2 regions of the Fusobacterium perfoetens ATCC 29250 genome follow, and region 2 is predicted to be linked to the other one. Evidence: riboswitches for the same ligand, from Rfam matches in the RefSeq annotation. Region 2 holds a riboswitch; the other holds the start of a gene.
What was found. A riboswitch is a leader RNA that binds a small molecule or an ion and turns the genes downstream of it on or off. The one in region 2 is predicted to bind S-adenosylmethionine.
Positions count from the first base shown of each region.

Region 1: linked by a shared signal. The riboswitch ahead of metF (methylenetetrahydrofolate reductase [NAD(P)H]) and the one ahead of T364_RS0105205 (methionine ABC transporter ATP-binding protein) in region 2 are both predicted to bind S-adenosylmethionine.

Region 1 is NZ_JHXW01000006.1:54,517-58,948, forward strand. It holds gene T364_RS0103440 (uracil-DNA glycosylase family protein) at 1-591, shown strand, start outside; gene T364_RS0103445 (5-formyltetrahydrofolate cyclo-ligase) at 584-1,141, shown strand; gene T364_RS0103450 (YebC/PmpR family DNA-binding transcriptional regulator) at 1,222-1,974, shown strand; SAM riboswitch class I at 2,117-2,222, shown strand; gene metF (methylenetetrahydrofolate reductase [NAD(P)H]) at 2,272-3,156, shown strand; gene metH (methionine synthase) at 3,143-4,432, shown strand, end outside.
Region 2 is NZ_JHXW01000011.1:80,817-85,248, reverse strand. It holds gene putP (sodium/proline symporter PutP) at 1-234, opposite strand, end outside; gene T364_RS0105215 (hypothetical protein) at 822-1,181, opposite strand; gene T364_RS0105210 (deoxycytidylate deaminase) at 1,204-1,647, opposite strand; SAM riboswitch class I at 1,833-1,920, shown strand; gene T364_RS0105205 (methionine ABC transporter ATP-binding protein) at 2,027-3,034, shown strand; gene T364_RS0105200 (methionine ABC transporter permease) at 3,024-3,671, shown strand; gene T364_RS0105195 (MetQ/NlpA family ABC transporter substrate-binding protein) at 3,709-4,432, shown strand, end outside.

The DNA.
Region 1 (4,432 bases), on a different contig from region 2:
TCTTTTGAGATAAATAAATTTCCTAAAATTCGTGAATCCCTAGAAGAAGATGAGGAAACTTTTGTAGGTAGTGGAAATAAAAATGCTAATCTTCTTTTTATTGGAGATGAAAATGACCTCTATGAAAACGAAGATTTAAAAGTTTCAATAGGCTCTACTGGAGAATTTTTGATAAGACTTTGTGATATGGGAGAATTTATTCCTGAAGATTACTACATAACTACTCTTACAAAATGTAAAATAAAATATAAAGATTTTTTCTCTGATGAACAAGATTTCTTAAAAGAATTACTTCATATGCAAATTGCTCTTATTGAACCAAAAATCATTGTAACTTTAGGACAATATTCAGCTGAGGCTCTACTTGGTAGAGAAGTAGACTTTGTAAAAGAAAGAGGAAAACTTATAGATTGGAAGGCTGGAATAAAAGTTTTAATAACTTATGATGTTAAATATATAAAAGAGGTTCGTGAAAATAGTGGTAAAAAATCTAAAGCACCTCTTGAATTTTGGAAAGATTTACTTCTTGTAAAAAAAGAATTAGATATTTTAAATTCTACTAATAATGAGGAAGAAAGTAACAATGAATAATGAAAGAAAAAATACTCTTAGAAAAGAAATTAAAAGAAAAAGAGAATCTTTATCTTTAGAAGAAAAAAATTTATTAAGTAAAAAAATAATATCTAATTTTTTAAATGAAGATATTTTAAAAAATTCTAAAACTATTATGAGTTATATGTCTTTTAAAAATGAAGTTGAAACCAAAGAATTAAATAATTTTATAAAATCTCAAGGAAAAACTTTAATATTACCAAGAATTATTAATAATGAAATAGTTCCTATAAAAGATGAAGGAAATTTTTTCTCTGGAGTTTTTGGAGTTACAGAACCTATTGGAGAAATTTTTAAAGAAAAAATAGATTTAATAATAGTCCCTGGTATTGTTTTTAACAACTTAGGAGATAGAATTGGTTTTGGAAAAGGGTATTATGATAGATTTCTTTCTAATCCTCTTTATAATGATTCTTTTAAAATATCTCTAGTTTACTCTTTTCAAATAGATAATAGCTTTTCTGGTGATATATTTGATAAGAAAGTTAATAAGCTTATAACAGAAAAAGAAATAATAGAAATTTTATAAGTGGTTAGTTTAAAATATTGAAAATTTTAAATTATTGTGCTAAAATAACTAGAAAGGATTTTTTATTTAGGAGGATTTTAATGTCAGGACATAGTAAATGGAATAACATACAACATAGAAAAGGAGCTCAAGATAAGAAGAGAGCTAGTTTATTCACTAAATTAGGAAAAGAATTAACAATAGCTGCTAGAGAAGGTGGAGGAGACCCTTCTTTCAACCCAAGACTTAGACTTGCTATTGATAAAGCTAAGGCTGGAAATATGCCTAAAGATATATTAGAAAGAGCTATTAAAAAAGGAACTGGAGAATTAGGAGGAGTAGACTATATCGAAATGAGATATGAAGGATATGGACCAGCTGGAACAGCTTTCATAGTTGATGTAGTTACTGATAATAAAAATAGATCTGCTTCTGAAGTTAGAACTGCATTTTCAAGAAAAGGTGGAAACTTAGGAGCTGACGGAGCTGTATCTTGGATGTTCAATAAAAAAGGAGAAATTATTTTCTTAGCTGAACATATAGCTGATTCAGAAGAATTTATGATGGTTGCTTTGGATGCTGGAGCTGAAGATATAATTGAAGAAGATGGAGAATTCCAAGTTTTAACAGACCCAGCTGAATTCCAAAATGTTCTTCAATCTTTAACAGATGCTGGATATAAATATGATGAAGCAGAAATTACTATGATACCAGAAAACAAAGTTGCTATTACTGATTTAGATACAGCAAAAAAAGTTATGGTTTTATATGATGCTTTAGATGATTTAGACGATGTTCAAGAAGTTTACTCTAACTTCGATATTCCAGATGAAATAATGGAACAATTAGACTAATAAAAATTATATTTATAATTAAGAGGAAGATTTCAACTTTTGTTGTTTTCTTCCTTTTTATTTTACTTTAAAAAAATTTTTTCTATAATTAAGTTTATTATTGACATTAAAAACAGCTTATGATAGAATTATTAAAATTATTAATCCATATAGAGAGATTGAAGGACAGGCCTTATGATATCTCAGCAACCTACTGTAAATAGTGTGGTGCTAATTCCTGATAGATGGTAAGTATATACAAATCAAACTTCTTTTATCTATCAGATTAAAAGAAGTTTTTTTATTTTGGAGGTATAAATGAAAATAGCAGAATTATTTACTAAAAAACAACCAACAATATCTTTTGAAGTTTTTCCACCTAATAATATATATACTCTAGAAGATGTTTATCATGCAATTGATGAATTATCCATTTTAAAACCAGATTTTATGAGTGTTACATATGGAGCTGGTGGAAGTACTAGAAGAAATAGTGTGTCTATAGCCTCGAAAATTAAAAATGTAAATAAAATAGAAGCTCTTGCACATCTTACTTGTATAGGGGCTAAGAAAAATGAAATTGATAAAATTTTAGAAGAATTAAAAAACAACAATATTGAAAATATTATGGCTTTAAGAGGAGATATTCCTCAAAATGGAAATATTGAAAAAGGAGATTTTTTATATGCTAGTGATTTAATAAAACATATAAAAACTAAAGAAAATTTTTCAATAGGTGGTGCTTTTTATCCTGAAGGTCATCAAGAAACTAATGATATTTTAGACCTTTTTAATTTAAAAAATAAAATAGAAAGTGGTACAGATTTTTTAATTTCACAAATCTTTTTTGATAATGAAAAATTTTATGAGTTTAAAGAAAAATTAAAAAAATTAAATATAGATATTCCATTAATTGCTGGAATAATGCCAATAACAAATGGTAAACAAATTAGAAAAATAACTTCTATGTGTGGTTGTAGTATCCCTCCAAAATTAAAAAAAATATTAGATAGATATGAAAATAATCCAATAGCCATGAGAGAAGCTGGAATTGCTTATGCTATGGAACAAATTGTAGAATTAATTTCTGATGATGTTTCTGGAATACATATCTATACAATGAATAGAGTAGAGGCTTCTAAAAAAATAATGGAAAATATTGGAAGTATCTTAAGAAAGAGAGATGAAAATAATGGATATTAGAGAAGATTTAAAAAAGAAAGTATTAGTTTTAGATGGAGCTATGGGAACAGCCATTCAAAACTATAATTTAACTTCAGAAGATTTTTTAGGAAAAAAAGGTTGTAATGAAATTTTAAATTTAACTAGACCTGATATTATAAAAGATATACATAAAAAATATATAGAAGCTGGTGCTGATATTTTAGAAACCAACTCTTTTAACTGTAACTGTATTTCTTTAGAAAAATATAAAATAGAAGATAAAGTTTATGAACTTTGTAAAAAAAGTGCTGAGTTAGCTAAAGAAGTAATTAAAGCTAGTAATAGGAAAATATATCTTGCTGGTTCTATTGGACCTACAAGTAAATCTCTTACTATTCCTAGTGGAAAAAATCCTTATGATAGAACTTTGGATTTTGATACTTTAAAAGAAGCATATAAAGAACAAATAAGAGGATTAATTGATGGAGGAGTAAACCTTTTACTTATAGAAACAATTTTTGATGGACTTAATGCTAAGTGTTGTGTAATAGCTGCTGAAGAAATTATGAAAGAAAAAAATATAAAACTTCCTATAATGATTTCTGCTACTGTAAATAAAGAAGGGAAAATATTCACTGGTCAAAGTATTGAATCTCTAATTGTATCTTTAGACAGAGATTCTATTATCTCTTATGGTTTTAACTGTTCTTTTGGAGCCAAAGAATTAATTCCTCTTATTCAAAAATTAGGTAAATTTATTAAAAAGCCAGTATCTTTATACCCTAATGCTGGTCTTCCAAATGAAAATGGAGAATATGATGAAACCCCTGAAATAACAGCAAAACATTTAAAAGAATTAGTAGATAAAAAAGAAATAAATATTTTAGGTGGTTGTTGTGGAACTACTTTTGAGCATATAAGAAAAATATCTGAACTTGTAAAAGAAAAAGAGCCTAGAAAATTTCAAGAGAATTTTAAAATTACTGGATATTTATCAGGAAATGAAATATATAATTTTGAAAATAAATTTACTATAGTAGGAGAAAGAAATAATGTAGCTGGTTCTAAAATTTTCAAGAGTTTGATAGTAGAAAAAAATTATATTAAAGCTTTAGATATTACAAGAAGAGAAATAGAACAAGGAGCTAAAATAATAGATATAAATATGGATGATGGACTCCTTGAATCTGAAATTGAAATGGAAAAATTCTTAAGAATAATTCAAAATGATAATGAAATATCAAAATATCCTGTAATGATAGATTCTTCCGATTTTTCTGTAATTAAAAGAGCTCTTAAAAATATTCCTGGGAAA
Region 2 (4,432 bases):
AGCTGTCCATGTTTGACTCATACCTGTCATATACACAGCTCCTGGTAATCCCATCAATAACCAACCACTCATATCACTAGCTTGAGCTGATAGAGCTGTAACCCAAGACCCCATTCCTCTACCACCTAAAACATAGTCTTCAGCTGTTTCAGTTTTTTTATAAAAATAAATTCCTACTGCCATTAAAAATATTAAATAAATCACAAAAGTTATTAAAGTTTCTGTTGTTGCCATATTATCCTCCATATATTTTAAAAATTTTATTTACTCAGGGTATCAATATTTACTATTCCTTTTATTCTCGGGACTTTTAACATCTATCTTTCACCTCTTTTTCTTAAAAAACAAAAAGCCATTTAGAAATACATCTAAATGGCTTTATAATAACGAAATAAACATTTTATTTTCAATAGCCATAGATGCAAACCTCAGCACAATAAGGATTTGCATCTATGATAACTAAATCATTAATGCAAATCCACTCTAGGTACTGTGGGGTTAACATTAGCTATTAAAAATCTTTTCATGTTTATCTCCTTTCTTTTTAATTTTTATGGAAATATTATATCAGTTTTTTTCTAAAAGTCAAGAAATTATTATATAAACAAATGATTTTTTTAATATTATTTTATTAAATATATTTTTATAATAAATTTTTTATTATAACATATAATAATTTTTATACCTAAAAGGAATATTTTTGAGTTTTGTTTTTCTTAATAACCATAAATTTTTATTTTTTTTATTAATTTAATATTTTTATAAAAATTTTCATTTTAACATATAATCAATTTTATACCTAAAAGGAATATTTTTGGGTTTTATTTTTTTCTTTTAAAGAAATCTTTAAAAGATTTTTTATTGGCATCTCTCATTTGTTTTTCTTCTCTTTGTTGATTTCTATAATTTGACCAATTAGGGTCATTTTTCATATTTTTCTTAAGTTGGCTCATATATCTGTATGTAGCCTTAGCTGAATTATATTTGTAAACAATATTATTTTTAGCATCTCTAACAGTATCAACTATTCCTGTAAAAAAGCTTGTAATATTATGTCCTATTAAAGAAAATCTAGTAGCTTTATATATATGTCCACAAGATGGGCATTTAAATTTTGCTGGTTTATTGATTATTCTCATCTTTTTTTTACAGTTTGGACATTTTATTGTAAGTTTTCTCATTATGTATTTCTCCCCTTTATTACTATTCATCAAAATTTAGAACTATTGTTTTTCTATTTGTTTTTAATTTCCTATATTTTACTCCTGACATATCAAGCATTTTTTTTGAAGCTATATCTGTAGGAGTACCACTATATTTTTCTGATAAAAATACTATCTCTTTTATACCACTTTGAATTATGGCTTTGGCACACTCATTACATGGGAAAAGAGCTACATATAAAGTACAACCTTTTAAATTTTTTGTACTGTTAAGTATGGCGTTTAATTCAGCATGACAAACATAAGGATATTTTGTTTCTAAAAAATCCCCCTCTCTATCCCAAGGAAGTTCATCATCATCACAACCTAAAGGAAGTCCATTGTATCCTACACCAACTATTTTTTTATCCTCAGTAACAATACAAGCTCCTACTTGAGTTCCTGGGTCTTTACTTCTTTTTCCTGAAAGTAGAGCAACTCCCATGAAATATTCATCCCAACTTATATAATCTTCTCTTTTCAAAGTCTACCTCCAATAATAACTTGAAATTTGTTCTCTTTAAGATTATCATACATTATTTTTTTGATTTTTCAAGTTTTTTTTAGATTTTTTTATTTTTCTATTGACAAATATCTTTTTTTATTATATCATAGCTCAAACAAAAAAATAATCCATCAAGAGAAACTGAGGGACTGGCCCTATGATGTTTCAGCAACCTACTATTTTGGTGTGGTGCTAATTCCAGATAGATGGCGATGACCAATAAACAATCGCAATATCCTCTAAGTTATCTTGATGTAGATAATTTAGAGTTTTTTTTTACAATTTTATTTTACACAATCAAAGAAAAGAGGGATGTTAAATGATTTATATTAAGAATGCTAACAAAATATATCCTAATGGTCTTCATGCTGTAAAAAATGTCAATTTACATATTAGTAAAGGAGATATTTTTGGAATAATTGGACTTAGTGGAGCTGGAAAATCTTCTCTTATTAGGCTTTTAAATAGACTTGAAGAGCCTACTAGTGGAGAGATAATAATAGATGGGGTGAATATAGTTTCCCTTGGAAAACAAGAGTTACTTGAAAAAAGAAAGAAAATCGGAATGATATTCCAACACTTCAACCTTTTATCTTCAAGAACAGTGGGAGAAAATATAGCCTTTGCTCTTGAAATAGCTAATTGGAATAAAAAAGATATAGATAAAAGAGTAGATGAACTTTTAGAGCTTGTAGAACTTTCTGAAAAGAAAAATTCTTATCCTAGTCAATTAAGTGGAGGACAAAAACAAAGGGTAGCCATAGCTAGAGCCTTGGCTAATAACCCTGAAATATTACTTTCAGATGAGGCTACTTCAGCCTTAGACCCTAAAACTACAAAATCTATTCTTGAACTTATAAAAAATATACAAAAGAAACTTGGACTTACTGTAGTTATGATAACTCACCAAATGGAAGTTATTAGAGATATTTGTAACAAAGTAGCTGTAATGGCCAATGGAGAAATAGTAGAAACAGGTGGAGTTCACCATATTTTCTCAGCTCCTCAAGCTGAAATAACAAAAGAACTTATATCTAATCTTCCAAATGATAACCAAACTACTGTTGAATTGGTTAAGAGAGAAGGAAAAAGTATTATTAAACTTAAATTCCTTGGTTCTATAGCTGAAGAACCTATACTTTCAAAAGCTATTAAGAAATTTGATATAGATTTTAGTATAATTGGAGGTTCTATTGAAAATCTTTCTACTATGCAAGTAGGACACTTATTTATAGAACTTTCTGGACATTTAGATGAACAAAAAGATGCTATAAACTGGTTCAAAGAAGAGGGAGTTTTTGTGGAGGTGATATACGATGGTATTTAATATGATTCTTACTTCAACTTTAGAGACTTTATACATGGTATTCTTCTCAACTATATTTTCTATGTTAATAGGATTTCCAATTGGTATTCTTCTAGTGGTAACTAGACCAGGAAATATATTAGAAAAACCAACTTTAAATAAATTTTTAGAAGTATGTATCAATACTTTAAGGTCTTTTCCTTTTATTATTCTTATGATTTGTGTATTTCCACTTTCAAGAATAATAGTTGGTACAACTATAGGTGTAACAGCTGCTATAGTACCTCTTTCAATATCAGCAGCTCCTTTTGTAGCTAGAATGGTTGAGGGAGCTTTAAGTGAAATTGACAAGGGACTTATTGAGGCAAGTTCTAGTATGGGAGCAAGTAACTTCACTATAATATTTAAGGTTATGATTCCTGAAACTTTACCTCATCTTATTCATGGTCTTACTGTTACTGTTATAAGTCTTATTGGATATTCAGCTATGGCTGGTACAATAGGGGCTGGTGGACTTGGAGATTTGGCTATAAGATTTGGATACCAAAGATTTAAAACTGACATTATGATTTACTCTGTAATAGTAATTATAATTTTAGTTCAACTTATTCAATCTTTTGGAAACTATCTAGTATATAGAATTAAAAAAAATAGATAATATTTAATTATATAAAAATTTTAAGGAGATGATGTTTATGAAAAAAAACTTTAGACTACTTGCTTTAACTGGATTACTTTCATTAGCTCTTGGAGCTACTTCTTTTGGGGCTACTTTAAAAGTAGGAGCAACTCCTGTACCTCATGCTGAAATATTAGAAGTTGTTAAACCTGAACTAGCAAAAGAGGGAATTGAACTTAAAATAGTAGAGTTTACTGACTATGTAACTCCTAACCTAGCTTTAAGTGATGGGGAGTTAGACGCTAACTTCTTCCAACATTATCCTTATTTAGAAAAATTTGCTGAAGAAAGAAAATTAGACTTAGCTAATGCTGGAAATGTCCATGTAGAACCATTAGGGCTATTCTCTAAAAAATACTCTTCACTTGATGATATTAAAAAAGGGGCAACTGTGGCTATACCTAATGACCCATCTAATGGAGGAAGAGCTTTAATACTTCTTCACAACAATGGAATTATAACTTTAAAAGACCCTACAAATCTTTATTCAACAGAGTTTGATATAGCTAAAAATCCTAAAAAATTAAAATTTAAACCTTTAGAGGCTGCTCAATTACCTCGTGTTTTAACTGATATAGATTTCGCTGTAATAAACGGAAACTTTGCTATGGAAGGTGGATTAAATCCTACTAAAGACGCTTTGGTAATAGAAGGTAAAGAATCTCCATATGCTAATATTATAGCTGTAAGAACAAAAGATTTAAATAAAGCTGAAATAAAATCTCTTGTAAAAGCTTTAC